DNA from 2 places in the Oerskovia sp. USHLN155 genome. Region 1 is predicted to be linked to the other one. Evidence: predicted binding sites of a transcription regulator. Region 1 holds the regulator's gene; the other holds the start of a gene.
The links. Region 1 encodes HrcA, which represses chaperone genes, less so after heat shock. Its sites were predicted from a motif close to TTNGCACTCGNNNNNNNCGAGTGCNAA; they were not measured.

Region 1 (14,738 bases):
GGGGTGCGCGGCCGCCGGGCCGTTCGGTGTGGGTGGTGTCGAAGATGGCATGAGCCGGCTTGCGCCGCGGCACTCCTTCAGCAGGTCTGGTCGTTCGTGGTGCGTCCATGATATCGAGCGTGTCCGCCGGGGTCAGGGCGAATACCGGGCGCACCGGGCGGCCCGCAGGACCGGGCGGACGAGCGTCCTTGCGGTCAGGCCGGGTTCCACCCCAGCGCGGTGCCGCCGATGACGTGCCCGTGGACGTGGAACACGCTCTGCCCGGCGCGCGGTCCCGAGTTGAAGATGAGCCGGAACTGCCCGTCGGCCTGCTCGCTCGCGACCTCGTCGGCCAGGGCCACGACCCCCGCGAGGAGGTCCGGGTCGGCGGCGGCGAGCTGCGCGATGTCGCCGTGGTGCGCGCGGGGCACCACGAGGACGTGGAGCGGGGCCTGCGGGTTGATGTCCTTGAACGCCACGGCCTGGTCCGTGGTCGCCACGATCGTCGCGGGGATCTCGCCTGCGACGATCTTGCAGAACAGGCAGTCCGGGTCGGTCGGGCGCGAGGTGTCGTTGCTGGTCATGACGGCAGGCTACCCCCGGCTCGCCGGCACGGCCCGGGAGGCGGACGGTGCGCCCCCACCACGTGCGGGGTCACCGCTCGTCGTCCGCCGCGCCCCACCGGCCGAGCCGTTGGACGAGCATCGCGATCGCGACCGGGCCCGCCGTCGAGGTCCGCAGCACGTGCGGGCCGAGGCGCGCGGTGCGTGCACCGGCACCGGTCAGGGCCTCGACCTCCTTCTCGGAGATCCCGCCCTCCGGCCCGACGACGACGAGCACCTCGGGCGCTCGTCCCGCCGCGGCCACGTCCTGGGACGCGGGGACGGGCAGGGCCACCTCGGCGAGCGGGACGACGGCCTCCTCGTGCAGCACGATGACGGCACCGCCCGCGTCGACGACCTGGCGCGTGCGCTCGACGAGCCCGCGCGTGTCGATCGCGAGGTCCACCCGGGGAAGGCGGGCACGCCGCGCCTGCTTGGTCGCGGCGCGCACGGTCGCGAGCCAGCGGGCGCGCGACTTGGCCGCGCGGTCGCCACGCCACACCACGATCGACCGCTCGGCCTGCCACGGGACCACGGCGTCGGCGCCGACCTCGGTCGCCGCCTCGATCGCCATCTCGTCGCGGTCGCCCTTCGCGAGGGCCTGGACCAGCGTCACCACGACGTCGGGTGCGGGCTCCTCGACGACCTCACGGACGCGCAGGTGGACCCCGGAGGGCTCGACACCTTCGATGCTGCACCGCAGGCGCAGGCCCTCGCCGTCGACGACGTCGACCGCCTCCCCGACCCCGCGCCGCTGGACGACGCCCGCGTGGCGCCCCTCGGCGCCGTCGAGCACGTAGAGCGAACCCGCCGGGAAGCCCGCGAGGCCACCCGCGGCCCCGCTCTCCGACGAGCTGCTCGCCTCCGCGAGGAAGACCGGCGCGCTCATGTCAGCGCCCCGAGAGCTTGTCGCGCAGGCGGGAGAACACTCCCGGGTGCGCGGCGGACAGGCGCGGGTCCGGACGCTCCTCGCCGCGGGCCTTCGCGAGCGAGCGCAGCAGCTCCTCCTGCTCCTCGTCGAGGCCCGTCGGGACCTGGACCTCGACGTGCACGTTGAGGTCACCGCGACCACCGGTGTGCAGGTGGCCGACGCCGAGGTTCTTGAGCGTGACGATCTGCCCGGGCTGGGTCCCGGGGCGCAGGTCGATCTCCTGCGGGCCGTCGAGGGTCTCGAGCTCCAGGACCGTCCCGAGGGCCGCAGCCGTCATGGGCACCTGGAGCGTGCAGTGCAGGTCGTCGCCGCGACGCACGAAGACCTCGTGGTTGCGCTCGCGGATCTCGACGTACAGGTCGCCCGCGGGGCCACCGGCCGGGCCGACCTCGCCCTGCGACGTGAGCTTGATGCGGGTGCCCGTGTCGACGCCCGCGGGGACGTTCACGGTCAGGGTGCGACGGCTGCGCACGCGACCCTCGCCCGCGCACTCGGCGCACGGCTCGGGGATCACGGTGCCGAAGCCCTGGCACGCGGCACAGGGGGCGGTCGTCATGACCTGGCCGAGGAACGAACGCGCCACGCGCTGGACCGTGCCACGGCCGTTGCACACGTCGCACGTGCGGGGCGACGTGCCGGGGCGACAGCACGAGCCGGAACAGGTCCCGCAGATCACCGCGGTGTCGACCTGGAGCTCGCGGCGCGCCCCGAAGGTCGCCTCCGAGAGGTCGATGTCGAGACGCACCAGGGCGTCCTGGCCGCGGCGTGCGCGCGGGATGGGTCCCGACTGCGCCTGGCCTCCCCCGAAGAACGTCTCGAAGATGTCCTGGAAGCCGAAGCCTCCGCCCATGCCCCCGCCGGCGGCCGACGGGTCCGAGCCGAGGTCGTACTGCTGGCGCTTGTCCGGGCTGGACAGCACCTCGTAGGCGCGGGACACGTCCTTGAACTTGTCCTCGGCGGCCTCGCCCGCGACGTCAGGGTGCAGCTCGCGGGCCAGCTTGCGGTAGGCCTTCTTGATCTGGTCCTGGCTCGCGTCCCGGGGCACGCCCAGGATCTCGTAGTAGTCGCTCACAGGTCACTCTCTACTAGCGCACGCCGATCCAGGATCGGCGACTTCCGACAACACCGTGCGGTGACGACCAGGGTCGAAGGACCCGGCGCGGCGCCCGCCGGCGCAAGAACCGAACTCATGCGGTCAGGACGCGCGACAGGTACCGCGCGACCGCGCGGACCGAGGCGATCGTCCCGGGATAGTCCATGCGGGTCGGTCCGATCGAGCCGATCAGCGCGACCGAGTCCCCCTCGTTACCGTATCCGCTCGTCACGACCGAGGTTTCCGCGAGCCCCTCGAGCTGCGTCTCGTGACCGATGCGCACGCTCACCCCGGTCTCCGCGGCCATCTCGGTCAACAACCCGAGCAGCACGACTTGTTCCTCGAGCGCCTCGAGGACCGGTCGCAGCGCGTGCTCGAACCTCATGCCGACCCGGGCCAGGTTGGCGGTGCCGGCGAGCACGATGCGCTCCTCCGACTCCTCGGACAGCGTCTCCTCGACGAGCAGCGCGAGCGAGCGCGCGAGGTCCTGGTGCTCGGGGCGGAACTCCTGCGCGACGTCGGCGAAGCCCTTGCCGAGCTCCGCGAGACGCTTGCCCGCCGCCACGGCGTTGAGCCGCGAGCGCAGCTCGGCGAGCGTGGCCTCGTCCGGTGCCTGCGCGACCTCGAGGGTGCGCTGCTCGACGCGGCCCGTGTCCGTGATGATGACCACGAGCAGCCGTCGGTCGCCGACCGGCACCAGCTCGAGGTGCCGCAGGCCCGAACGGCGCAGCGACGGGTACTGCACCACGGCGACCTGGCCCGTGAGCTGAGCGAGCAGACGCCCCGCGCGGGCCACGACGTCGTCGAGGTCGACGGCCTCCGACAGGAACGTCTCGATCGCCCGCCGCTCGGGCGAGGACAGGGGCTTGACCGTCGAGAGCCTGTCCACGAACAGGCGGTAGCCCTTGTCCGTGGGGATGCGCCCGGCCGAGGTGTGGGGCTGGGCGATGTACCCGTCCTCCTCGAGCGCGGCCATGTCGTTGCGGATCGTCGCCGGGGACACGCCCAGGCGGTGCCGCTCGGCCAGGACCCGGGATCCCACCGGCTCCCTCGTCAGGACGTAGTCCTCGACGATCGCACGCAGCACGTCGAGCCGTCGTTCCTCGCTCATGGCCACCTCCCGATCGTCGCGCGTTCTCGCACTCTCCACCGTCGAGTGCTAATTCTACGCGGTCGCGGGAGGCGTGGGGCGCGACGTGCACAGGGTCCTCACGGGGTCTTCCCGACCGCGCCCTGGCCAGGGCCGGGGGCGGGTGGGCTCAACGACCAGCACCGCGACACGGCCTGCTTCGACAGCCGATGCATCAGCCACGAACAGTCCATCGAGAGCGGGCCGTCAGCAACGACGGCCCGCTCCGCCAGTCACTCGTAGTAATGCACGCTCTTGCGGATGTGCTCAGCGAAGTTGTAGATCTCCTCCGGAGTCTCGATCGCGTGACGAGTCTCGGTCTTCTCCTCGTCGAACAAGCCGACGTACTTCTGCCCTGTGTTGAAGTGAAGGCGGGCGAGCGGCTTGCGGTTGTTGTCGTCCAACAGGATGCCCATGTAGCTCTTCGTGTCCCGGTGGACGATCCGGCTCGGCGGGACCTCGCTGCAAGCGATCGCTCGGACGATCTGGAAGCCCTCGAGCTCCTCGAACGTCGTCACGATCCCGCGGTCCGCCTCTTCGACAGCCTCCGCAACGCTCTCGCGGGCGGCCGACTCACCGGTCAGCGGAGCAGTGGACTCCGCGTACCCCTGCCCGCCAAGCGCCGCCTTGAGCCGGTCGTTGACCTGATCCGCTAGGAACTGCTTCATCGCCTTCGTCACGAGCGTTCGGAATTGCTCACGCACCTTCTGCGTGATCGGGCCTTCGTAGACACGGCCAGTGAGCGCCTTCACCCACTCGGCGTCTGGTTCACGGAACTGGGCACCCAGCACACGCTTGAGGGCTCCGATGTACTTCAGTTCTTCGGCGGCACTCACCACGGACTCGAGATCGAAGGAGTCCCTCGTGAGCTTCTGGATCTCTGGCACGAGTGAGTCGTCGAGGTCGGAGAGGTCGAGCTGCAGGAACGGCTTGTCGTCCATCCTGTTCGGCCGGTCGAGATCCGTGAAGAAGTGGTAGTGCTCGCCGTTGGTCAGTACCGCGATCCGTGCGTTCGTCGTTGCGAAGTACCGAAAGAGCTGGGACGCATGGTTGATTCCCAGCGGGCTGCCGACGGTCTTTGCCTCGATGAGAATCTGAACCTCGCCGTCCTTGACGATCGCATAGTCGATCTTCTCCCCCTTCTTCGTGCCAACATCCGCGGTGAACTCGGGTACGACCTCGTTCGGGTTGAACACGTCGTACCCGAGGACGAGCGAGATGAACGGCATGACGAACGCGTTCTTGGTCGCTTCCTCCGTCTGGATCGTGGCCTTCTGTTGTCGCACCTTGGTCGCCAGCGAGGCTAGCCGCTCCGCAATTTCCACCCGAATCACCCGTTTCGACATAGTGTGTGGTGGCCGCAGCCTAGCGGGGACGACATTTCCGAGCAGTAAGAACGCCGCAACTTCACCCACTGATGAAGGATTCTCTCAAGCCCCAAGATCCCCACGACGACTCCGGAAGTGAGGCAGTCGACGACACTGGTCGTCGTCCGGACGTTCAAGAACACGCCGCGACGCGGCCCGCGCTCCGCCGTCGGGCCCGAGGCTCTCGCCGGGCCTCACCCCCGCCGCCGCCCCGGCACGGTGCCCGACGGCGCCGCTCACGTCGTGGACGTCACCTTGCGGGCGTGGCGTGCGCGTGCCGCGACCGAAGGTCCACGACCGCGACCACGAGCGAGACCGCGACCAGGGCGACCGTGATGAGCATCGCGGTGCTCGCCGCGACGGCTCCCGTCGATCCGCCCGCCTTGAGCGAGTAGTACGTCGAGAGGACCACGGCGATGCCCATGGCCGATCCCACTCGCTGCCCGAGCTGGAGCATGCTGCCCGCGACGCCCGCGAGCTCGACCGGGACGCGGGCCAGGGTCAGGGTCTGGTTCGGGGAGATGACGGTCCCGCTGCCGATCCCCGTGATCATCATGGTCAGGGCGATGCCCCAGCCCGCGGCCGACGAGTCGTCCCCCGTGGCGCGGATCGCGAGGATCACGCCCCCGAGCCCGACGAGGACCACCACGAGGCCCGCGACCACGAGCGGTCGGCCCCAGCGCGCGACCCCGCGGCCCGCGAGCCACGACGCCACGCCCGACGCGATCGCGAACGGCATCCCGATGAGCCCCGCGTGCAGCGGCGTGAAGTGCAGGTCGTTCTGCAGGTACAGCGTCGCGACGAGGAAGATGCCCGTGAACCCCGCGAAGTACGTGATGCCGAGCAGCGTGCCGTTGCGGAACGACGTGAGCGACAGGACTCGCGGGTCCAGGACCGGGGCGCCCGTGGTGCGCTGGTAGCGCCGTTCCCAGAACACCGCGGCGACGACCGCGACCGCCCCGAGCGCGAGCCACCACCAGCGGCCGGGGTCGTCGTCCTGGCCCGACGTCGTGACGAACGGCAGCATGACCGCGACCGTCGCGACCGCGATGAGGACGAGGCCCACGGGGTCGAGCCTGCGCGGGCCGGGCCTGCGCACCGTCACGGGCAGGAACCTGATCGCCAGGGGCAGCACGACCGCGATGATCGGGACGTTGATCCCGAAGATCCACCGCCACCCGTTCTCCTCGCCCACGACCTGGAGGATCAGCCCGCCCAGGAGCGGACCCAGCGCCGTCGAGACGCCGATCGTCGCACCGAACATGCCGAACGCCTTGCCGCGCTCGTACCCCGAGAACATCTGCTGGATGAGCCCGATGACCTGCGGGTTGAGCATGCCCGCGCTCACGCCCTGCAGGAGCCGGGCGATCGCGAGCCACTCGTCGTTCGGTGCCAGGCCCGCCGCGAGGCTCGTGAGCGCGAAGCCCACGAGGCCGACGATGAACAACGTGCGACGCCCGCCCGCGTCGCCCAGGCGGCCGGCCGGGACGAGCGCGAGCCCGAACGCGAGGGTGTAGCCCGCGACGATGAGCTGCAGCTCGGTCGGGCCCGCGTCGAGCGCCCTCTCGATCGACGGGAGCGCGACGTTGACGATCGACACGTCGAGCATCGTGATGAAACCGACCGCGAGGCACAGCCCCAGGACGCGCCACCGCTGGGCGTCGGGCGCGGCGGGGCCGTTCGAAGTGCTCACCGGCCAGTCGTACCACGGCACGTGGGCCCGCACCCGGCGAGCGACCTCGCCCGGACCGGCCCGTGACGACCTCACGGGTCACCGCGCGCCCCTTCCGGGCGAGAGGGCGACGAGCGCCTAGGGTGACGTCGGTGAGCTTCGATCGCTACGGTTCCGACGTCCTGTCCAGCGCGACCCCCGCCCCGGTCCCCCACCGCCGGCGCCCGGTCTCCCGCCCGCAGCCCGCCGAGCGCGGGCTCGTCGTCGAGGACGTCGAGACCGGCTGGGTCGGCGCCGTGGTGCGGGTCGAGAAGTCCGGCGGCATGCACGTCGTCGTCCTCGAGGACCGCGCGCGTCGCACGCGCACCTTCCCGCTCGGCCCGGGCTTCTGGGTCGACGGCGAGCCCGTCGAGCTGACCGCCCCGGTGACCTCGACGGCGCCCGCCGCCCCGACGCGCACCGCCTCGGGCTCGCGCGCGGTCGCGAACGTCCGGGCGCGCGTCGCACGCGGCAGCCGCATCTGGGTCGAGGGCAAGCACGACGCCGAGCTCGTCGAGAAGGTGTGGGGCGACGACCTGCGCATCGAGGGGGTCGTGGTCGAGCTGCTCGACGGCGTCGACAACCTCAGCGAAGCCCTCGAGGACTTCGGCCCGACGGCGGAGCGCAAGGTGGGCGTCCTGGTCGACCACCTGGTCCCCGGCAGCAAGGAGACGCGCCTGGTCGCGGAGGCCCTGCGAGGCGTGCGCCCCGGCACGGTCATGGTGCTGGGTCACCCCTACGTCGACGTGTGGCAGGCCGTGCGGCCCGAGCGCGTCGGCCTCGACGCGTGGCCCGTGATCGAGCGCGGCACCGAGTGGAAGCGCGGCATCCTGCGCGAGCTCGGGTGGCCGGCGAGCGAGCAGGCCGACGTGGCCCGCGGCTGGCAGCGGATCCTCGGGACCGTGCGTACCTATGCCGACCTCGAACCGTCGCTGCTCGGCCGCGTCGAGGAGCTCATCGACTTCGTGACGGCCGACTGAGGGTCCGGCGCCCGCGGTGACGCGCCGAGAGGGGGCGGCCCAGGTCTGCCTGGGACGCCCCCTCTCGACGTGCGGCGACGTGCGCTACTTCACGATCTTCACGTCGATCGGGTAGCTGGTCGGACGGCCGTTGCTGACGGCCTGGAACGCGATGATGCCGAGCACGAGCGACGCCACCCAGACGCCGAGGACGACCAGGCCGGACAGGAAGCCCGGGAGCACCCAGTTCGCGGCGAGCAGGACGAGGGCCACGGGGATCTGGAAGTTGAGCGCCTTCTTGGCCTCGGCGTCGACGACGTGGCTGCGCTCGCGGAAGACGAGCCAGATCACGAGCGGTGCGAGGAACCCGAGGATCCCACCCAGGAGGTGGGACAGGCTCGCCCAGGTCTTCGTGTCGGCGGGCGACAGCGGGGCGGCCGGGCCGCCCTGGTAGCCCGGCGGCGGGTACTGGCCCTGGGGCGGGTACGGACCCTGTTGACCCGCGGGAGGACCGTAGGGGGGCTGCTGACCGGGCCACCCCTGCTGGCCGGGCTGGCCCGGCTGCCCGTGCTGGGCTCCGGGCGTGCCGTGCTGGTCCGTCGGGGGCACGTACTGCCCGTAGTCAGGGACCTGGTCGGAAGGGTTCTGGCTGCTCATCGGGGCCTCTCTACGGACGGACCGGACCGTTCAGGACGGACCGGGCGCTTCACGCTAGCCGGTCCGGCACACCTGCGGCCACCGTGCCCGTCCCCCGAGCGGGCCGATTCACCTGGCCGGCACCCGGCGCACAGCCAGCACGGCACGTGCGCAGACGACGACGGGCCGTCCCGCACACCCGAGGTGGAGGTGCGGCACGGCCCGTCGTCGGGACCTGTGCGGAGGTCAGACGGGCTGCTCGTCCACCAGACGGCGGTAGGCGTACGCGACCGCGATGTAGGACAGCGGGATCGTGACCAGCAGGCCGACGAAGCAGACCAGGAAGCCCAGGATGTTGATCCCGAAGAGCGCCAGGAGCAGCAGGAAGACCGACCCGAAGTTCTTCGCGACGAGCGACCAGCTGGACTTGATCGCGGTGATCGCGTCCTGCTCCTTGTCGAGGGTGAAGTAGTAGACGAACGCCGAGAAGATCGCGACCGCGATGCCGGGCAGGATGCACAGGATCGTGCCGATGATCGTCATGACGGCCACGAGGAAGGCGGCCAGCAGGACGTTGCCCACGTTGGCGATCCGGAAGAACGCCGAGACGTCGGGCTTGCGCCCCTGCGTCTCGTCGAGAGCACCGCGGGAGTAGAACGCGGCGACGAGGTAGCTGATGATCACGCCGACGATCGTCAGCAGGACGCTGACGAAGCTCAGCCCCAGCGCCTCGGCCATGTTGGTGTCCGAGAACCCGTCGGTGCGGTAGTCCGTGAAGTTGTCGAAGCCGCCGGAGATCCAGCTGAAGATCGCGTTGATCACCAGGAAGATCAGGGCCGCGAGGATCCACGGTCCCGGGTTCGCCCAGAACTTCTTCCACCCGAAGCCGATCGCGTCACCCACCGAGAACGCCGCGGCCCCCGCGTACGCAGGCTGGCCGGGAGGCGGGTACGCGCCGGCCGGCGGCGGGTAGGCGCCTGCCGGAGGCGGGTACGGAGGCTGCTGCCCACCGGCGGGAGCGCCGTAGGGCTGCGCGGGGGGCGGGGTCGGGGCGCCGTACGGCGGCGCGACCGGAGGCCCGGGCTGCGCGGGCGGCGTCGGCTGGGCCGGGGGCTGCGTGGGCGGCGTCACCGGCGGCTGAGCCGGGGGCTGGCTCGGGGGGACGGGCTCGGAGGGCGGTTGCGCGGCGGCACCGGGGTCCGGTGTGCTCGCGGAGGGGTTCTGCGGGGTCGGCTCGTTCTCTTCCGGCGGCGGCCCGCCTGCGGTGTTGTCGCTCATCGTGATCCCTCGGGTCGGCGGGGTGCGGCAAGCCACACTGTGAACGGACTGTGACGATCGAACATTTCACAGATCACCCTCCACGATGGGGCGTTCGGGCCATTCCCGCCACAGGAAGCGTGGAACGCCCGAAACCTCCTCGGACGACACCGGTGAGACGTCAGGGTCCGCGGAGCGCGACCGCCTGCGCGAGACCACCCGAGACGACCCCCGCGTAGAGCGACGTCCCCTCGGAGGTCGGGTGCACGCCGTCGGGTCCGAGCAGCGCGGGCTGGGACGAGATCGCGCCGCTCCAGTCCGCGATCACGACGTTCCCGTGGCGCTGGGCCGCGCCGACCAGCTCGGCGTTCGTGACCGGCACCCACGACCGGTCGGCGTACCCCGTGACGAGCACGACCGTGTGGTCTGGACCGATCGCGGCGAGGACCTTGTCCATCATCGCGGCGTCGACCGTGCTGTTCGTCCCGAGCGAGAGCACGACGTAGGGCCGGAGGTTCCCGGCCGCGCGGACGGCCTCGACGAGGCCGACGGCGTCCTTCATCTGCCGGGCCACGGCACCGTCGATCAGCACGCCGGGAAGGGCCGCCGTCAGCGCGGGCGCGCTCGCCAACGTCACCGAGTCGCCGATGATCGTGACCTGGTCGCCGGGTGGAGGCGTCGGGGCCACGGCCGGGGTCTCCGGCGCGGGCTCCGCGGGCACGGGCGCCGCGTCGGGAGCCGGTGCCGCAGGCGCCTCACCGGCAGGCTGCTGGGTCAGCGCGGCGACCTCCGCGCCCGCGCGGATCTGCGCCTCGACCGAGGAGATCGCCGGGGCGCGCACGAAGCCCGTGACCGCGAGCCCGACGACCACCACGACCCCGCCGACCGTGAGCCACCCGCGGACCGGCAACGGGTTGCGGCCCGACGCACCCCGGCGGAGCCACGCCACGACGGTCCGCACGTACCCCCCGAGGCCTCGCCCCATGACGGGACGCTCGACGTACCGGTACGACAGCGCTGCGGCACCGAACGTCACGACGGTCGCGGCGAGCGCGACCCACGGTCCGGGGCTCGCGTACAGCCCGCCGCCTCCGGCGAGCGCTGCGGCCAGGACGAAGACGGGCCAGTGCCACAGGTACAGGCCGTACGAGCGCGCGCCCACCCAGCCCACCGGCCCCCGGTCCAGCTGCTTGCCGAGGCCCGGTGCGTGCAGCACGAGGTTGACGACCCCGGCCGTCGCGAGCGACACGACGAACAGTCCACCCCGGTAGGTGATGCCGTCGTCCCACGGCATCCAGAGCATCGCGACGACCAGGACGGCCGCGCCCGCGATCCCCGCGCCCACGACGAACAGGGTTCCCCTGCGGGTCGTGGTCCGCGGCGCCTCGCGGACGAGCGTCGGACGCCCCGTGCGCAGGTGCCAGAACGAGAGGAAGGCACCGATCATGAGCCCGAACAGGTGGGTGTCGGTGCCGAAGTAGACCCGGGTCGGGTCCGTGCCGGGCGAGTACAGGACCGCCATCGCGACGGCGGACCCGACGGCGAGCACCCCCGCCAGGACCAGAGCCCGGCGCCGGGTGATCCGCAGCGCGAGCACCGCGAGGACCACGAGCGGCCACACCAGGTAGAACTGCTCCTCGACGGCGAGCGACCACAGGTTCGCGAAGATCTGGGGCGCCAGTCCCCCGGAGTACGTGCTGCCCTGGGCGATGTAGACCCAGTTGCTCGTGAACGTGGCGGCCCCTGCCACCTGCGCCCCGATCCCCACCAGGAGATCGCCCCCGACCAGCCCCGCGGCGGCCGTGCACACGAGCACGACCAGGCCCAGCGCCGGCAGGAGCCTGCGGGCTCGTCGGACCCAGAACCGGGACAGGGACACGGCCCGCCGCGCCCGGAACTCGCGGACCAGGAGCGTCGTGATGAGGAACCCGGAGAGCACGAAGAAGATGTCGACGCCCACGTACCCGCCGGGGAGGACCTGCGGGGCGAAGTGGAAGACCATGACCGAGAGCACGGCCAGCGCACGCAACCCGTCGAGCCCGGCGATCCGCCGGTACCGGACGGTCGGTCGCACCGGTCGTGACGGACGGTACCCACCGGGAGCCGGTGGGCTCTGCGGCGGGGGCCCGACGAGGGACCTGTCCGGCGAGTCGAGGTCGAGGTCAGCAGGTCGCAGTCGCTGCCACACGTCGACGCGGTCGGTCGAGGTCCTGGCTGCTCCGGCCTGCGCCCGAGCCGACTGTCCTACCGTCGTCACCCGTCAGTCAGCTCCCGTACCACCGTGTCCGCCAGCAACCGTCCCCGCAGGGTCAGCACCCCGCGGCCTCGGATCGCCGCTCTTCCGTCGAGGAGGCCCGCCGCGACCATGCCGGCCACGTTGCGCCGACCCACCTCGGTAAGGACGCTCAGGTCCAGTCCTTCACGCAGTCGCACACCGAGCATGACGCGCTCGAGGTGAGCCTCCGAGACGGTCAGGAGCTCACGTCCGGCCGCCGGGCTGCCGCCCGCCTCGAGCATCGCCGCGTAGCGTCGCGGGTGCTTCACGTTCCACCATCGCACGCCCTCACGGCCGCCCGGCGCAGGCGCGGCCGCGTCGTCGGCCGTGTCGGAGACGCCGTCGGAGATGTCCGCGGAATCCTCCGGATCGTCTGTACGGTTCGAGGCCCCTCCGATGTACGAGTGCGCCCCGGGGCCGATCCCCCACCAGTCCTCGCCCCGCCAGTACGCCAGGTTGTGACGGCACACGAACGCCGGGTCCGCCACCGCCTCGCCCGGCACGGAGCCGTCGCCGGTCGGTGCCCGCCGGGCCCAGTTGCTGACCTCGTACCACTCCAGCCCGGCCGCGGTGAGCAGCTCGTCCGCGAGCTCGTACTTCTCGGCCTGGTCGTCCTCGCTCGGCAGGGAGATGTCCCCACGGCGCACCTGCGCGGCCATCTTCGTCCCCTGCTCCACGACGAGCGCGTACGCCGAGACGTGGTCGACGCCCGTCGCGAGCGCGGCCTCGAGGCTCGTCCGCCAGTCGTCCAGGCTCTCGCCAGGCGTCCCGTAGATCAGGTCGAGCGACACCGCGAGCCCCGCGTCGCGCGCCCAGCGCACCACGTCGGGGATGCGGCGCGGGTCGTGCGTGCGCTCGAGCGTCGCGAGCACGCGCGGCACGGCCGACTGCATGCCGAACGACACCCGCGTGAAGCCCGCCGCCGCGAGCTCGGCGAGCGACTCCGGGGTCACCGAGTCGGGGTTCGCCTCGGTCGTGACCTCGGCGCCCGGGGCAAGACCCCACGCGTCGCGCACGCCCGCGAGCATGCGCGCCAGGTCGCCGGCCGGCAGCAGCGTCGGGGTGCCGCCGCCCACGAACACGGTAGAGACCGGGCGCGAGGCCAACCCGGCACGCTCCATGACCCGCGCCGCGAGGTCGATCTCCCGCAGCGCCGTGTCCGCGTAGGACGCCTGGCTCGCGCCACCGCCCAGCTCGGACGCCGTGTACGTGTTGAAGTCGCAGTAGCCGCATCGCACGGTGCAGAACGGCACGTGCAGGTACACGCCGAAGTCACGACCCGCGTGGTCGTCCGGCACCGCCCCAGCAGGACCAGCACCCACCCACGCAGGGAGAGCGCCGTCGTCGGGCACGGGGATGCCGTCCGGGAGAGCCGGGCTCATGCCCGCACCCCGGACGCCGCGGAGCGCGCGGCCCCCAGCACATCGAGGGCCACGCGCTCACGAGAAGAGCAGCACATCACTTCTTGGACTTGTCCTTCGCGTCCTTGCCGCCGCTGCTGCCCGCACCGTCGGAGGACAGCGCCGCGATGAAGGCGTCCTTGGGGACCTCGACCGTACCGATCGTCTTCATGCGCTTCTTGCCCTCCTTCTGCTTCTCGAGCAGCTTGCGCTTACGGCTGATGTCACCGCCGTAGCACTTGGCGAGCACGTCCTTGCGGATCGCACGGATGGTCTCGCGCGCGATCACGCGAGCACCCACGGCCGCCTGGATGGGGACCTCGAACTGCTGACGCGGGATGAGCTCCTTGAGCTTCTCCGTCATCATGACGCCGTACGAGTACGCCTTGTCCTTGTGCACGATCGCGCTGAACGCGTCGACCGTCTGGCCCTGGAGCAGGATGTCGACCTTCACCAGGTCCGCCGCCTGCTCGCCCGAGAGCTCGTAGTCGAGCGACGCGTAGCCGCGCGTCTTGGACTTGAGCTGGTCGAAGAAGTCGAACACGATCTCCGCGAGGGGCAGCGTGTACCGCAGCTCGACGCGGTCCTGCGAGAGGTGGTCCATGCCGCCCAGCACGCCACGCTTGCCCTGGCACAGCTCCATGACCGCACCGATGAACTCGGTGGGGCACAGGATCGTGGCCTTGACGATCGGCTCACGGATCTCGCCGATCTTGCCACCCGGGAACTCGCTCGGGTTGGTGACCGTGATGACCGAGCGGTCCTCGAGGGTCACCTCGTAGACGACGTTCGGGGCGGTCGAGATGAGCTCGAGGTCGAACTCGCGCTCGAGGCGCTCGCGCACGATCTCGAGGTGCAGCAGACCCAGGAAGCCCACACGGAACCCGAAGCCGAGCGCGACCGAGGTCTCGGGCTCGTAGTTCAGCGCCGCATCGTTGAGCTTGAGCTTGTCCAGGGCGTCGCGCAGGACCGGGTAGTCCGAACCGTCGATCGGGTACAGGCCCGAGAACACCATGGGCTTGGGGTCGCTGTAGCCGCCGAGCGCGTCCTCCGCAGGCTTGGCCGCGTTCGTGACGGTGTCACCGACCTTGGACTGGCGCACGTCCTTGACGCCCGTGATGAGGTAGCCGACCTCGCCCACGCCGAGCCCCTTGGTGGGGTGCGGCTCGGGCGCGCTCACGCCGATCTCGAGGAGCTCGTGCGTCGCGCGCGTCGACATCATGACGATCTTCTCGCGCGGGTTCAGGCTGCCGTCGACCACACGGACGTAGGTCACGACGCCGCGGTAGGTGTCGTAGACCGAGTCGAAGATCATGGCGCGCGCCGGGGCGTCGGCGTCCCCCTGAGGGGCCGGCACCTCCTGGACGATGCGGTCGAGCAGCTCGGTCACGCCCATGCC
Region 2 (16,072 bases), on a different contig from region 1:
CTGCTCCTCGCCGGGTGCGGGCTGGCCGCCGGGGCCCTGCGCGTCCGTGACCGCCTCACCGCCGTTCTGAGCCCGCGCCGCGCGGTCGCCCTGCTGCGGGCGCCGCTCGCACCCGTCGCGCTCTCGTGCCGGCAGGTCGTGCGGTCCGCGACCAAGGTGCTGCACCACCTCGCGCTGGCCGCGGTGCGCTCCCTGCGCGGGCCACCTGTGCTCGCGGCCGCCTGACGACTCGATCCCGACTCGTCGCCGTCACGCGCCCGGTGCCACCGCACCCTGGGCACGCGTGGCACGGACCGCTACCCTCGCGACCAGTGCGCCCCCGCGTGGGGCCGCGCCACCACACGACCTCCAAGGACTCCCATGTCGAACGAACCCCGCCAGACCAAGGCCGACCGCCGCGACGCGGCCCGAGCCGAAGCCCTCGCGCTGCGCGAGGCCCAGGCCAAGCGCGACAAGCGCAACCGTGCGATCACCATCGGCGCCCTCGTCGGTGGGCTCGCCGTGCTCATCGGGGCCTTCCTCTGGGTCTTCATCCCCGCGATGAACCAGAAGGAAACCCAGAAGACCGCACCGCTCACGGGCGTCACGGCGCCCGCCACGGCCAACGACACGGGCGGCATCCCGGTCGGCGCGGACGGCGTCGCGGGAACCAGTACCGAGGGTGCCGTCGAGCTCGGCGTGTACTTCGACTACATGTGCCCCATCTGTGGTGACTTCGAGCAGGTCAACTCCGCCTCGATCGACGAGATGCGCGAGGCCGGAGACATCACCCTGGTGCAGCACCCGGTCGCGATCCTCGACCGCTACTCGTCCGGCAGCCAGTTCTCGACGCGCTCCGCCTCTGCGTCCGCGTACGTCGCCGAGCACGCCCCGGAGCAGTTCAACGCGTTCAACGAGGCGATGTTCGCCAACCAGCCCGAGGAGAACACCGCCGGCCTGACCGACGCGCAGATCGCGGAGATCGCCAAGGCTGCGGGCGTCCCGGCCGAAGTGGCCGACAAGATCGCTGCGGGCGACGCGGTCAAGGAGTTCGGCAAGTGGGCCGAGGGCGCGACCAACCTCGCCACGCAGAACCCCGACCTCGCCAACCCGAAGACCGGTGGCTTCGGCACACCGACCATCACGATCGACGGCAAGCGCTGGGACGGCAACTGGACCGACCCGGCCGAGCTCAAGAAGGCCGTCGAGGCCGCCAAGGGCTGATCCGCCCGGTCGGGGGCCGCCCCTGGCGAGGGACGGCCGCCGACCGCCCGCTCGTCCCGCGTCCACCGCACGCGCGGCACCCGGTAGGCTGTTCGCGCACCTCACGGTGCCGCTGCCCTCCGGGTGGCGTGCCGCCTTAGCTCAGCTGGTAGAGCACTCGCCTTGTAAGCGAAAGGTCGTCGGTTCGAACCCGACAGGCGGCTCCGGTCCCACCACGAAGGCCGGCGTCCCGCAGCACGAGCTGCGGGACGCCGGCCTTCGTCGTCGAGACGGACGGGTGCCGAACCCGACGTCGGCCGGCCGGCTCGGCCCCGTTGCCCGACGAACCTCGGTTTCGGCACCCGTCGGGGCTACGGCGACTGCACCGGCGTCAGCGCGGGGGCCTTGGGCTCGCGCAGGTCGCCCGAGGAGTGGCCCCGCAGGCGCCGCGTCGCCCACGGGTACACGTGCACCCGCACCCACTCGGCGTTCTGCCGGGCGCGGTCGAGGAGCGGGACGGGCGGGAGGGGAGCCAGCGGGTCGTCCCACGTGGCGTCGTCGGGCGTCTGCCCCAGGCCCACGAGCGCGGCCTGCGCGACGCGACGGTGCCCGTCGGGCGTGAGGTGGATGCGGTCCTCGGACCACATGCGCCAGTCGTGCAACGACGCCATGCCCCACAGGTCCAGGACGTGCGCGCCGTGGCGGCGCGCGATCGACCAGATGTGCGTGTTGAACACCCCCACGCGCCCGCGCGTGAGGCCCACGAGCGGTGAGCCCGACGTGTCGAACCCCGTGCCCAGCAGGACGTCGATGCCCTCGGCGCGCAGCCGCCCGACCGCGTGGTCCAGGTTGCGGGCCAGGCGGTCGACGTCGGCCGCGGGGCGCAGGATGTCGTTGCCGCCGCCGATGAGGCTCACCAGGTCGGGCTTGAGCGCGAGCGCTGCCGGCACCTGCTCCGAGAGGATCGAGCGCAGGAGGCGACCGCGGATCGCGAGGTTGGCGTACTCGAGCGGGGCCTGGCCTGCGGCGCTGCGTCGCGTCGACAGGTGCCCTGCGAGGAGGTCGGCCCAGCCGCGCTGGCGGTCCGGGTCGTTCGGGTAGGGGTCCCAGAGTCCTTCCGTGAACGAGTCGCCGATCGCGACGTAGCTGGCCCAGCGGGGCGCGTTCTCATCGTCAGGGTGCGAGGTGGTCACGGGTCCATTGTGTGACACGCGGCGCGCTGCGTCCCGCGAGATCCCCGGCGGCGCAGCGCGGCCCCGGTGGCGTGGCGCGGTCGTCCGAGGCGATACGGGCCGGGCGCGTCAGGTCGTCGGCAGCGTCCAGTCCACCGGCGCCGACCCCTGGGCCACGAGCAGCTCGTTGACCCGCGAGAAGGGCCGCGACCCGAAGAACCCGCGGCGAGCCGACAGCGGGCTCGGGTGCGCGCTCTCGACGACCGGGGTGTCGCCCAGGAGGGGCTTGAGCGTCGCGGCGTCGCGTCCCCAGAGGATCGCGACGAGCGGCTGGTCGCGGGCCACGAGCGCGCGGATGGCAGCCTCGGTGATGGCCTCCCATCCCTTGCGGCGGTGCGAGCCGGTGTCGCCGGCGCCGACCGTCAGGACCCTGTTGAGCAGCATGACGCCCTGGTCGCTCCACGCGGACAGGTCGCCGTGCACGGGCGTGGGGGCGCCGAGGTCGGTCGCCATCTCGGCGTAGATGTTCTGGAGGGAGCGGGGGACGGGGCGTACGTGCGGCTGGACGGAGAAGGACAGGCCCATCGCGTGCCCCGGGGTCGGGTAGGGGTCCTGGCCCACGATCAGGACGCGCACGTCGGCCAGCGGACGCTGGAAGGCGCGCAGGATGTCCGACGGCGCGGGCTGGTACGGGCGTCCGGCCGCGGTCTCGGCGCGCAGGAAGTCGCCCACGGCCCGGAGCTGGGGCTCGACGGGGGCCAGCGCCTCGGCCCAGTCCGGGGCCATGATCTCGGCGAGCGGACGGTGGGTGTCCTCGGACGTGCCGTGGGGCACGGCGGCCGGGACGGTGGGGCCGGGAGCGGAGGACGGGGCCTGCTCGAGGGACCCCGAGGTCGGTGGCGTCGCGAAGGTGTTCACGCGGCGAGGGTACGCGAGCGGGTGAATGACACCGATGTGGTTCGCGCGTAGGCTGGTGCGGTCCAGGTGCCCGCCCCTCCGGAGCGGGTCGCGTCCCGACGAGTGAGGATCCCGCCCATGAGCGAAGCGTTCGCCGCGACCGAGCACCTCGACGCGCCCACCGGGACGGACGACGCGCCCGTCGAGGAATCGGGGCTCTCGGCCCGTGACCAGGAGATTCTCGCCTTCGAGCGTCAGTGGTGGAAGTACGCCGGGGCCAAGGAGCAGGCGGTGCGTGAGCTCTTCGACATGACCGCGACGCGCTACTACCAGGCGCTCAACACCCTGATCGACTCGCCTGCGGCCCTCGCGCACGACCCCATGCTCGTCAAGCGCCTGCGTCGGATGCGGTCCACCCGGCAGCGTGCGCGGTCGGCCCGTCGCCTCGGCGACATTTAGTCGCTGGGCCAAGTCGGGCTAACCTGTCGCCGTGAGCAAGAGCGATTACCCCTACGCGCCTGACGAGTTCGACGTCCCCGCGCCCGAGGGCGCACCCGTGGGGGTCTATCGCGCTCCGCGCAGCGGCTGGAGCAAGACGTGGCCCTTCCTCCTCGTCGCGGTGATCTTCGCGGGTCTCGCGGTCGGAGGGGTCGCCGCGATCTCCGGCGGGCTCGGCCAGAAGTCCCCGGCGGAGGCCGACAAGCCCGCGGCGGAGCAGCCGGCCGACGGTGCGGCTGCTGAGGAGCCTCCGGCCGCGGAGGAGCCTGCGGACACGGAAGAGCCCCCCGCCGCGGAGGAGCCTGCAGCCACGGAGGAACCGCCCGCGGACCCCGCCACGGACCTCACGGCCCTGCTCGCAGCCGCGGACAAGGGCGCGTACGTCCGGGTCCTGAACGACGGCGGGCCCGCCGGCGAGGCGCGGACCGGCAAGGACGCGCTGGACGCCAAGGGGTTCACCAAGACCAAGGCCGAGGACTACCCCGGCGACTCCGGGCTCACGGCGACCACCGTCTGGTACACCGAGAACCGCAAGGAGACGGCGACGGCCGTCGCAGCGATCCTCGGCATCCCGGCCGAGCAGGTGACCCAGGCGCAGGTGCGCGAGGGGGACGTGGTCGTCGTCGTGAAGTCGGCCCTCGCGCCCGCTTCCTGATCGCCCGGTCCCGCTTCCGGCCCCTGCTTTCCTCGTGTGACCTCTGCCACTAGGCTCGACCCCACCACGGGGCGTCCGATGCTCCGATGCTCGCATCCGGTTCGTACGCACGAGGAGACGTCGATGGCACAGGGCACCGTCAAGTGGTTCAACGCCGAGAAGGGCTTCGGGTTCATCACCCCGGCCTCGGGCGGGCCGGACCTCTTCGTCCACTACAGCTCGATCCAGAGCGACGGCTACCGGTCGCTCGACGAGGGGCAGCAGGTCGAGTACGAGCAGGGGCAGGGTCAGAAGGGCCCCCAGGCCGAGCAGGTGCGCGCGCTCTGAGCGCCGTGACCCCGGCCCGGCACCTGACCGAGGTGGACGTCGTCGTCGTCGGGTCGGGTCCCAACGGGCTCGCAGCCGCGGTGACGTGCGCCAGGGCCGGGCTGTCCGTGCGCGTCCTGGAGGCGCAGCCCACGGTGGGCGGGGGGTCGCGCACGCTGGACCTCGGGCTGGCCGAGGGCATGCTCCACGACATCTGCTCTGCGGTGCACCCCATGGCGTGGGCGTCGCCGTTCTTCCAGGCGTTCGACCTGCCGTCGCGCGGGGTCGAGCTGCTCGTGCCGGAGGTCTCGTACGCGCAACCCCTGCCAGGCGGCCGCGCGGGGATCGCCTACCGGGACCTCGACCGGACGGTCGACGGTCTGGGGCCCGACGGCGCCGCCTGGCGCTCGCTCCTCGGCTCGCTGTCCCGGCAGCCCGGGCACGCGGTCGCGACGGCGCTCGGTGACAAGCGCAGCGTCCCCGCGGGTCTCCTTCCGCGCGGGATCCCGACCGCGGCTCGTTTCGGCCTCGGTGTCCTCGAGCAGGGCACGAGCATGTGGGACCGGCGTTTCGTGGGGGACGTCGCACCGGCGCTCCTCACCGGGGTCGCCGCGCACGGGATCGCCCCCATGCCCTCGCTCGCGTCGGCCGGGGTCGCGATGCTCCTCGCCTCCCTCGCGCACACCGAGGGCGGCTGGCCGATCCCCCGTGGGGGGTCGGGAGCGATCGTGACCGCTCTCGTCGCGGACCTCGAGGCGCACGGTGGCCAGGTCGTGACCGACCACCCGGTCCGCTCGGAGTCGGACCTGCCTCCGGCGCGCGCGATCATCTTCGACACGACCCCGCGCACGGTCGTCGAGGTCTTCGGGTCCCGCCTGACCGGCCGGGCCGCGCGTGCGCTCACCGCGTTCCCCTACGGCAACGCGGCGGCCAAGGTCGACTTCGTCCTGCGCGGGCCGGTGCCGTGGCAGCACGCCGACGTCGGACGAGCGGGGACCGTCCACGTGGGTGGTACGCGCGCGGAGATGGCCGCAGCCGAGGCCGCGGTCGCGGCCGGCACGCATGCCGAGCGTCCCATGGTCCTGGTGAGCGACCCCACGGTCGTCGACCCGTCACGCGGCGTGGGGGGCCTGCGGCCCCTGTGGGCGTACGCGCACGTCCCCGCCGGCTCCACGCTCGACGTCACCGAGGCGATCACGGCACAGATCGAACGGTTCGCGCCCGGCTTCCGCGACGTCGTCGTGACCTCGCGCTGCGTGCCTGCCGCGCGCATGAGCGAGCACAACGCCAACTACGTGGGTGGGGACATCGCGGCGGGGACGGTCAGCCTGTGGCGCGTGATCGCCCGCCCGACGGCGCGCCTCGACCCGTACGCGACCGGACTCGACGGGGTCTACCTCTGCTCGGCCTCCACGCCCCCCGGCCCCGGGGTCCACGGGCTCGGCGGCTGGTACGCGGCACGGCGCGTGCTGCACCGCGAGTTCGACGTGCCGCACCCGCCACGACTGGCGCCCTGACGGGGGCACGGTGGCGGCGCCGACGGGCCGGATCGCTCGTGAGGACTCGGGGGGCCCGGGACCTCCCGGCCGGACGCGGCCGGGCGGGGCTCAGGGAAGCGCAGCGTCCGCAGCCCGCTGGTCCTCGAGCTCGACGAGCGTCAGCACCACGAGTGCCGAGCTCCACGTGAGCGGGGCGACCGCCGCAGGAGAACCGTCCGCGAGGACCTTCTCCGGGATCGCGCCCGAGGCCGTCCGATGGGTGTCGAGCCAGTCGAGCCAGCTCTCCGCGGCCTCGACCTCGCCGGTCGAAGCACCGGCCAGCGCGAAGAGGGCGGTCTGGGGCGTCCACGAGATGCCGTCGGTGCGCCAGCCCGCACCAGGTGCCACCCCGCCGGCGGGCCGGAGCATCGACATGACCGACGACCGCCACGCCTCGTCGGCCCCCTCGAGGGCTGTGGGCTGGAAGGGAGGCAGGGCGAACGTCGTCGCCGCGTCCTGGGGGCCGCCGGACGCGTGCCGCGGGTAGCCCTGCGGGCCGAAGCGCTCCTCGATCGCCGTGCGCAGCCGCGCGGCGGCGCGGGCGGCGTCAGCCGCAGACGCCCACTGCTCACCGTCGGCGTAGATCGATCGGGCCGCCTCGAGGCCCGCGAGCAGGGGGGCCGCGGTGCCGAGCGTGAGCTCGGTCGGGTGGACCTCCCAGTAGTCGCTCGACGGCGGGGGCAGCGCGGTGTCCTCGTCGAGGATGCCCAGGACGTAGCTCGTCGACGCGTCGACGAGCGGGGCGAGCCGCTCGCGCGCTGCCGCACGGTCCTGGGGGGCCTCGAGCTCGTCGAGCACGGTCCAGGCGGACCACAGTGCCCACCCGTTGCCGTCGGACTGGCCGCCCCGGTCGTCGGGCACGCCCGAGGCGTCTGGCAGGTAGCGCGCCTGGAACGATCCGTCGGCCTCCTGGACCGACCGGAGGAAGTCCAGCACTCGCAGAGCGTCGTCCACGTGCCCGGTGCGTGCGTAGGCCGCCGCCGTGAAGGACGCGTCCCGGGGCCAGACGAAGCGCCACCTCGGGGAGGGGGCGGCGAGCGAGGCGCCGTTCTCGAGCGTCATGGCGTGCAGGTCGAGCAGCGCGTCCTCCCCGAGAGCGGCGAACCGGGTGCCCTTGCCGGGGAGGTCCCCCTCGGCGAGCCAGGCCCTGGAGACGCTGGCTGCACGCTCGGCGGCCTCCGCGTCCAGGAGCCGGTCCGCCGTGAGGGGGGAGCCGGCGATCACCGTGAGGCGGTCGACCTCGCCGTCGGCCGGATCGAGGCTGCCGGCGGGCAGCGCCGGGCTGAGCGCGGCGGGGTCGAGGACGCGGCTGCCATCGAGGTAGGTGGCCGCCATGCCGTCCGGGAGGCGGAGCAGGGAGCCGTCCTCGGCCGTCGCGACGCCGTCCTGGTAGAGGTCGACGTGGACGTCGGTCGGCAGGGGGACGGGGGTGGCGCCCACGGTCACGAGCACCACGACAGGGGCGATCGCTGCTCCGAGCACCGCCAGTCGCCACCGCGTCGTCGCGAACCTCACACTGCGCATCCTAGGACGAGCCGGACGCTCGCTGTTCCGCTGCGGGCGATAGGGGGCACCTGGCCTTGCACTCGCCCCTGCCGAGTGCCAATAATGGCGTTAGCACTCTCGGTATGAGAGTGACAGGTTTCTCTGGTCGTCAGGTGAGGCCCGCGAGTCGGCGTGACATGAACGCCGACGTGCGCGAGCCGTCCGTCGCGGGCGCCGACCGACCGTCACACGCCACCAGCGGAGGATCAATCCCCATGGCAAAGATCATCGCCTTCAACGAGGAGGCTCGTCGCGGGATGGAGCGCGGGCTCAACGTCCTCGCCGACACCGTGAAGGTCACGCTCGGCCCCAAGGGCCGCAACGTCGTCCTCGACAAGAAGTGGGGCGCGCCCACCATCACCAACGATGGTGTGAGCATCGCCAAGGAGATCGAGCTCGACGACCCGTACGAGAAGATCGGTGCGGAGCTCGTCAAGGAGGTCGCCAAGAAGACCGACGACGTCGCGGGTGACGGCACCACCACCGCGACCGTGCTCGCCCAGGCGCTCGTGCGCGAGGGCCTGCGCAACGTCGCGGCCGGCTCGAACCCGATCGCCCTCAAGCGCGGCATCGAGAAGGCGGTCGAGGCCGTCACGGCCCAGCTGCTCGTCGCCGCCAAGGAGATCGAGACCAAGGAAGAGATCGCCGCCACGGCCGCGATCTCGGCCGGTGACCCCGCGATCGGCGAGCTCATCGCCGAGGCCCTCGACAAGGTGGGCAAGGAAGGCGTCATCACCGTCGAGGAGTCGAACACGTTCGGCCTCGAGCTCGAGCTCACCGAGGGCATGCGCTTCGACAAGGGCTTCCTCGCCCGCTACTTCGAGACCGACCCCGAGCGTCAGGAAGCGGTCCTCGAGGACCCGTACGTCCTGATCGTCGAGTCGAAGATCTCGAACGTCAAGGACCTGCTGCCGCTGCTCGACCAGGTCATGAAGGCCGGCCGCAGCCTCCTCATCATCGCCGAGGACGTCGAGGGCGAGGCCCTGGCCACCCTCGTGCTGAACAAGATCCGTGGCACGTTCAAGTCCGTCGCCGTCAAGGCTCCGGGCTTCGGCGACCGCCGCAAGGCCATGCTGCAGGACATCGCGATCCTCACCGGTGGCCAGGTCATCTCCGAGACGGTCGGCCTCAAGCTGGAGACCGCGACCCTCGACCTGCTCGGCCAGGCTCGCAAGGTCGTCGTCACCAAGGACGAGACCACGATCGTCGAGGGTGCCGGCGACGCCGACCTCATCGCGGGTCGCGTGAACCAGATCCGTTCCGAGATCGAGAAGTCGGACTCCGACTACGACCGCGAGAAGCTCCAGGAGCGCCTCGCCAAGCTCGCCGGTGGTGTCGCTGTCATCAAGGCCGGCGCCGCGACCGAGGTGGAGCTCAAGGAGCGCAAGCACCGCATCGAGGACGCCGTCCGCAACGCGAAGGCTGCCGTCGAGGAGGGCATCGTCGCCGGTGGTGGCGTGGCCCTCATCCAGGCCGGCGCCGTCGCGTTCGAGACCGCTGCCATCACCGACCTGGTCGGCGACGAGGCGACCGGTGCGCAGATCGTGCGCGCCGCGATCGACGCCCCGCTCAAGCAGATCGCGATCAACGCCGGTCTCGAGGGTGGCGTCGTGGCCGAGAAGGTCCGCAACCTCCCCTCGGGCCACGGCCTGAACGCCGCGACCGGCGTCTACGAGGACCTGCTCGCCGCAGGCGTCAACGACCCGGTCAAGGTCACGCGCTCCGCGCTGCAGAACGCCGCGTCCATCGCAGCGCTCTTCCTCACGACCGAAGCGGTCGTCGCGGACAAGCCGGAGAAGAACCAGCCGATGCCGGGCGGCGACGGCGGCATGGGCGGCATGGACTTCTGATCCGTCCGCTCGTGCGGTCGGGCTCGTAGGAGCCCGCGCAGCTCGACATGAAGGGCCGTCCGGCCAGGGAGTCCGGGGCGGGCCGGCCCGCGGGGGGGGGGGGGGGGGTCCACGGCACCCGCGAACGAGATGGCAGATTGTCGGCATCTGTCCGTTCCGTGGACGACTCTTCCCCTGCGGGTGAAGTCTGTGCTTAGGTCTACCTCAGTGAGGGAAGGTTTACCTAACTCATTCAACTAACTCGCTTCATACACCTGGCTCTGGGGGGACCATGGGACTGCCGACGATCGCCGCCTACGACGGCCCGGCACCGCACGAGTACCCGAGCAACCGCGTGACGTGGCAGGTCGACCCTGCCCGTGCGGTGCTCCTCGTGCACGACATGCAGCAGTACTTCGTGAACGCGTTCGACCCGGCGTCGCCCGCACTGCGGGACGCCGTCCACAACATCTCGCGGCTCGCCACGACGGCGCGCGAGCTCGGCGTCCCGGTCGTCCTGACCGCCCAGCCGCCCGCGCAGCGCCCCGCCGACCGGGGTCTGCTCACCGACTTCTGGGGTCCGGGCATCCCGGACGACGGGTCGGACGTCGTGATCGACGAGCTCGCCCCGCAGCCGGGGGACACCGTGCTGACCAAGTGGCGCTACGACGCGTTCGTGCGCACCGGGCTGCGTGACCTCCTGCGTGAGCAGGGGCGCGACCAGCTCGTCGTGACGGGCGTCTACGCGCACATCGGGTGCCTCGTCACGGCGTGCGACGCGTTCATGCACGACGTCCAGCCGTTCCTCGTCGGCGACGCCGTCGCGGACTTCTCGCTCGCCCACCACCGTCAGGCCCTCGCGTGGGCGGCGGACCGGTGCGCCGTCGTCGGGACGACGGACGACGTGCTGACCCATCTCAGGGCGCGCGTCCCCGCGGTGGCGGGGGCATGAGCACGCGCGTGGCTCTCGTGACCGGTGCCGCGGGCGGCATCGGGGCCGCGGTCGTGGACGCGCTCGCGGCGCAGGGCTACGTGGTCGTCGCGGGAGACCTCGACGGCACGGTCCCGACGGCGCCGCTCGGCAAGGTCGCGGCCGGCCAGGTCGTCCCGGCGCGCCTCGACGTGACCGACGAGCAGGACGTCGTGCGCGTGGTCCGCTGGGTCGAGGCCGAGATCGGTCCGCTCGAGGTCCTCGTGAACGCCGCCGGTGTCCTGCACCCCGGCGTCGTGACCGAGTCCACGCTCGCGGACTGGCAGCGCATGCTCGCGGTCAACGCGACGGGCGTCTATCTCGTCTCGCGCGAGGTCGCGCGACGTCTGTCCGAGCGTCGGCGGGGCGCGATCGTCACGGTCGCGTCGAACGCCGCAGGCGTCCCGCGCGTCGGGATGGCGGCGTACGCGGCCTCGAAGGCCGCGGCGTCGAGCCTGACCCGGTCGCTCGGCCTCGAGCTCGCGCCCTACGGGGTGCGCTGCAACGTGGTCTCGCCGGGCTCGACCCGCACGCCCATGCTCGCGGCGATCGCCGGGTCGCCGGGGCCGGACGACCTCCGGGTCCTCGACGACCTGGCCGAGGCCCGCGTCGTCGCCGGGGTGCCGGAGGACTTCCGGCTCGGCATCCCGCTCGGACGGCTCGCCGAGGTGCAGGACGTGGCCGACGCCGTCGCCTTCCTGGTCTCGGACGCGGCCCGGCACATCACGGTGCACGAGCTCGTGGTCGACGGCGGCGCCACGCTCCGCTGACCGGCCCCACCCACCCCCCCCTGCGTCATCAGCACGACCTCTCGCACGTCCTCCTGCGGACGACCGCGCAGGCTCACGAACCCCATCGACACCGAGGACGCCTCATGACCGGCTTCACCGTGCTCGACGACCCGACAGGTACCGCGGTCGTGCTCGACACGGCGCACGCGCGCCGCCGCTCCCGGGCCACCGGGACCACCGCTCCCGCCGGAGCGCCCGACGACGACGCCCCCCTCGGGCACGCCGAGTTCCGTCTCGCGTCGCCCGACGTGGGCCTCGTGGCACACGGTGTGCGCGAGCGCCTCGACGTGCCGTCGTGGGACGGCCCGACGGTCGCGGCCGCCGCACGCGACCTGCTCGCCCGAGCGGCCTCGGCACGCTGGGCCGGCGAGCCCGCGCCCATCCTCGTGGGCACGATCCCGTTCGACTCCTCGCGTCCCGCGCACCTCGTCGTCCCGGCGCACCAGTCGTGGCGGCCCGTGGGAGCCGGGCACGGCGACCAGAGCGACCGGAGGGACCAGAGCCACCAGGACGATCCCGGACCGTCCAGCACGGTCCCCGCGCCGGCGGCCGACGGCGAGCCTGCAGCGGGACCGGTCCGCTCCGCGCCGACGGACCCCGCCGGGCCCACGGCCCTGCCCGGACGCGACGACGTGGTCTTCCGCGCCGCCGTCGGGCGGGCCGTGTCCCAGCTCGAGGACGGCGTGGCCGAGAAGGTCGTCCTGGCGCGCACCCTCGACGTGTCCGCGCCGGGCCTGCTCGACCGGCGCGCGGTGCGCGCCGCGATGCGACGCGCGAACCCCGACGCGTACGTGTTCGACGTCGAGCTGCCCGGTGACCAGGGGCACCTGGTCGGGGCGAGCCCCGAGCTCCTGGTCTCGGTGCGCGACGGCGTGCTGCACAGCCACCCGCTCGCGGGGTCGGCGCCGCGCTCTGCCGACCCCGAGGAGGACCGCGCGACCGCGCAGCGGCTCCTGACGTCCGAGAAGGACCTGCGCGAGCACGCGTTCGTGACCGACGCGATCCGCGAGGTGCTGCGCACGTACGTCGCCCACGAGGACGACCTGGACGTGCCGGCGACCCCGGAGCTCGTCGCGACGTCGCACCTGTGGCACCTGGGCACGCCCATCAGCGCCCGCCTGAAGCCGGGTGTCTCGGTGCTCGACGTCGTCTACGCGCTGCACCCCACGCCGGCGGTCTGCGGGCACCCGCAGGCCGCCGCGCGCGAGCTCATCGGCTCGCTCGAACCGTTCGACCGCGGCTTCTACACGGGCCTCGTCGGCTGGGCGGACCAGGCCGGGAACGGCGAGTGGGCGATCGTGCTGCGCTGCGGCGTGGTGCGCGGCGCGGACGTGCGGCTCTTCGCGGGGGCGGGCGTCGTCGTCGGGTCCACGCCCGAGGGCGAGCACGCCGAGACCGCGGTGAAGTTCTCGACGCTGCTGTCCGCGCTGGGGAGCGTGTCGTGACCGCCGCCCCACGGGTGCGTCCAGCGCCCCACGTGCTCGACGGCGTCGTGCCGGTCCCCGCCGAGGCCGCGGACCGCTACCGCGCGGCCGGGTTCTGGACCGACCAGACGCTCGGCTCGCTCGTGCGCGGCGCCGCGGCCGCACGGCCCGACGCGACCGCGCTCGTCGACGCGGCCCGCAGCCTGACCTACACGGACCTGGACCACGCGGCCGACGACCTCGCGCACGGCTTCGCGGCGCTCGGGCTGCGCCGGGGCGACCGCGTCGTCGTGCAGCTGCCGAGCGCGAGCGAGCTGGTCGAGGTGCTCGTCGCGCTCGGCCGCTCGGGCATCGTGCCGGTCCTCGCGCTGCCCGCGCACCGGCGGGCCGAGGTCGAGTACTTCGCGGCGCACACGGGCGCCGTCGCGCTCGTGGTCGGCGGCGTCGAGGCGGGCTTCGACCACGCGGCCCTCGCCCGAGAGGTCGCCGCGGCCGTGGCCTCGGTGCGGCACGTCGTCGTGGGCGCGCCCCCTGCGGCGCACGGCGAGCAGCCGGACGCACCCAGCCCGTTCACCGCCCACTCCCTCGACGACCTGCGCCGGGCCGACCTGACCGCGGTCCGCGGCCCCTTCGAGGACGCCGCCCACCCGGCCGACGTCGTGCTCCTGCAGCTCTCGGGCGGGACCACGGGCACGCCCAAGCTCATCCCGCGCACGCACGCCGACTACCTGTACTCGGTGCGGGAGAGCGCCCGGATCTGCGGCCTCGGCCCGGGCTCGGTGTACCTCGCGACGCTGCCCGTCGCGCACAACTACGCCCTGACGTCGCCCGGCGTGCTCGGGGTCCTGCACGCGGGCGGGACCGTCGTCCTGTCCCCGCACGGCGCCCCGGACACCGCGTTCGCGCTCGTCGAGCGGCACCGTGTCACGCATGTCGCCCTCGTGCCGCCGCTCGCGCACGTCTGGGCCGCGTCGCCGCTCGTCGCAGCGTACGACCTCTCCTCGCTCGAGGTCCTCCAGGTCGGGGGAGCCAAGCTGGGGACGAGCGCGGCCGAGCGCCTGCTCGACGTCTTCGGGGACACGCTCCAGCAGGTCTTCGGCATGGCCGAGGGGCTCGTCTGCTACACCCGGGCGGGCGACCCGCGCGAGGTCGTCGTCGGGACCCAGGGACGGCCGATCTCTCCCGCCGACGAGGTCCTCGTCGTGGACGACGACGACCGCCCGGTCGGCGACGGGCACCCCGGGCACCTGCTGACCCGCGGCCCCTACACGATCCGCGGCTACTACCGGGCGCCCGAGCACGACGCCCGCGCGTTCACGGCCGACGGCTTCTACCGCACGGGCGACCTGGTGGTGCGCGACGCCGCGGGGTACCTCACGGTCGTCGGGCGCGCGAAGGAGCAGATCAACCGCGGGGGCGAGAAGATCGCCCCCGCCGAGGTCGAGAACCACCTGCGCGCCCACCCCGACGTGCTCGACGCGAGCGTCGTCGGCGAGCCCGACGAGTACCTGGGCGAGCGCGCGACCGCGCGCGTCGTCGCCCGGCCCGGAACGGCAGCCCCGACCGGCCCGGTGCTGCGCCGGTTCCTGCGCGAGCGCGGCATCGCCGCCTACAAGATCCCCGACCGCTTCGAGACCGTCGAGGCGCTCGCCACCACCGCGGTCGGCAAGGTCGACCGCGCCCACCCGGCCCCCGCTCCCGCGGCCGCCGGCACCGAACCCCAGCCGTGGAGCACGCGATGAGCAACCCGTCCCGCACGCAGGACCCCAACCGCACGGCGCACGACGTGGACGTCGACGTCCTGGGCCTCGGCTTCGGGCCGTCGAACATGGCGCTCGCGATCGCGGTCGAGGAGCACAACGCGACGTCCGACGAACCGCTGCGCGCGGTCTTCCACGAGCGTCAGGCGACCTCGCGCTGGCACCACGGGATGCTCTTCGAGGACGCGCACATGCAGGTCGCGTTCGCCAAGGACCTCGTGACGCTGCGCAACCCCACGAGCGACTACTCGTTCCTCGCGTTCCTGCACGAGCAGGGCCGCCTGGTCGACTTCCTCAACCGGGGCAGCTTCGCGCCGTTGCGCGTCGAGTTCGCGGCCTACCTGCGCTGGGCCGCGGCCCGCCTCGCGGGGTTCACGCGCTACGGCTCGTCGGTCGAGTCCGTGACGCCCGTGCGCGACGACGGTCGGGTCGTCGCGTTCGACGTCATGGTCGCGGGCGAGCACGGCCCGAGCACGACCAGGGCCCGCGACGTCGTCGTCGCCGCAGGTCTGCAGCCCCGGCTCCCGGCGGGAGTCGTCGAGTCCGGTCGGGTCTGGCACAACCAGCGCTACCTCGACCGCGTCGCGCTGGTCGACCACGACGTGCGCCGCGCCGTGGTCGTGGGCGCGGGGCAGAGCGCGGCCGAGATCATGATCGACCTCTACGACCGGTTCCCCGGGGCCGAGGTCCACTCGGTGTCGCGCCGCTACGGCTTCTCGCCCTCGGACTCGACGCCCTACGCCAACTCGGTGTTCGACCCGGGCGCGGTCGACGTCTTCTACGACGCCCCGCCCGCCGGGCGCAAGCAGCTCATGGCGCACCACCGCAACACCAACTACTCGGTCGTCGCCGAGGACACCATCCGCACCCTGCACGAGCGGGAGTACCGCGACCGGTGGCTCGGTCGCGGGCGCCTGCACTGGCACCGCTGCACCGAGGTGCTCGACGTGCGGGACACCTCGGACGGCCCGATGGGCGGCCCGGGGGACGGCCCGGTGGCTCTGACGCTCGCCGAGAACCTCACGGGGACGACAGCCGTCCTCGACGCGGACCTCGTCGTGCTCGCCACGGGCTACCGCCCCCTGGACCCGGCGACGCTGCTCGGCGGCACGACCGACCTGCTCGGTCGCGACGCCGACGGGGCCCTGGACCTGTACCGCGACCACCGCGCCCGCCTCACCGAGCCCGCCGACGCCGGGCTCTACCTCGTGGGGCAGTCCGAGCACTCGCACGGTCTCAGCTCGACCCTGCTGTCCACGCTGGGCGTCCGCGCCGGAGAGGTGCTCGCGTCGGTCCTGGCCCGCCGGGCCGCCGGGGCCGCCGGGCTCCCCCCGGGCCAGACGGCCGGTGCGACGCGCGCGACGCCGTCGGGCGGCGTCCTGCCCGGCGGCACGGTCCTGCCCGACCCGCTGGTCGTCCGATGAGCCTCGCGACGACCGACCTGCGCGTCGGCTACGGCAAGCGCGACGTGCTCCAGGGCGTCGACCTCGAGATCCTCCAGGGCG

Region 2: groL (chaperonin GroEL) is a predicted target of HrcA. The motif match lies at 7,863-7,889, and genes of this name have one in related genera.

What each region holds. Positions count from the first base shown of each region.
Region 1 covers NZ_JBBCXG010000002.1:178,603-193,340, forward strand. The annotation lists gene WFH32_RS03735 (PhoH family protein) at 1-51, opposite strand, end outside; gene WFH32_RS03740 (histidine triad nucleotide-binding protein) at 195-563, opposite strand; gene WFH32_RS03745 (16S rRNA (uracil(1498)-N(3))-methyltransferase) at 634-1,470, opposite strand; gene dnaJ (molecular chaperone DnaJ) at 1,472-2,584, opposite strand; gene hrcA (heat-inducible transcriptional repressor HrcA) at 2,700-3,716, opposite strand; gene WFH32_RS03760 (type I restriction endonuclease) at 3,968-5,059, opposite strand; gene WFH32_RS03765 (MFS transporter) at 5,352-6,794, opposite strand; gene WFH32_RS03770 (DUF3097 domain-containing protein) at 6,926-7,792, shown strand; gene WFH32_RS03775 (DUF4870 domain-containing protein) at 7,877-8,428, opposite strand; gene WFH32_RS03780 (hypothetical protein) at 8,654-9,685, opposite strand; gene WFH32_RS03785 (acyltransferase family protein) at 9,846-11,738, opposite strand; gene hemW (radical SAM family heme chaperone HemW) at 11,918-13,321, opposite strand; gene lepA (translation elongation factor 4) at 13,398-14,738, opposite strand, start outside.
Region 2 covers NZ_JBBCXG010000008.1:82,775-98,846, forward strand. The annotation lists gene WFH32_RS12870 (hypothetical protein) at 1-225, shown strand, start outside; gene WFH32_RS12875 (DsbA family protein) at 361-1,203, shown strand; tRNA gene WFH32_RS12880 (tRNA-Thr) at 1,334-1,406, shown strand; gene WFH32_RS12885 (SGNH/GDSL hydrolase family protein) at 1,554-2,375, opposite strand; gene WFH32_RS12890 (uracil-DNA glycosylase) at 2,484-3,140, opposite strand; gene WFH32_RS12895 (DUF3263 domain-containing protein) at 3,390-3,710, shown strand; gene WFH32_RS12900 (LytR C-terminal domain-containing protein) at 3,742-4,404, shown strand; gene WFH32_RS12905 (cold-shock protein) at 4,528-4,731, shown strand; gene WFH32_RS12910 (phytoene desaturase family protein) at 4,737-6,227, shown strand; gene WFH32_RS12915 (glycoside hydrolase family 15) at 6,318-7,772, opposite strand; gene groL (chaperonin GroEL) at 8,009-9,643, shown strand; gene WFH32_RS12925 (isochorismatase family protein) at 9,915-10,574, shown strand; gene WFH32_RS12930 (2,3-dihydro-2,3-dihydroxybenzoate dehydrogenase) at 10,571-11,362, shown strand; gene WFH32_RS12935 (isochorismate synthase) at 11,467-12,828, shown strand; gene WFH32_RS12940 ((2,3-dihydroxybenzoyl)adenylate synthase) at 12,825-14,549, shown strand; gene WFH32_RS12945 (lysine N(6)-hydroxylase/L-ornithine N(5)-oxygenase family protein) at 14,546-15,991, shown strand; gene WFH32_RS12950 (ABC transporter ATP-binding protein) at 15,988-16,072, shown strand, end outside.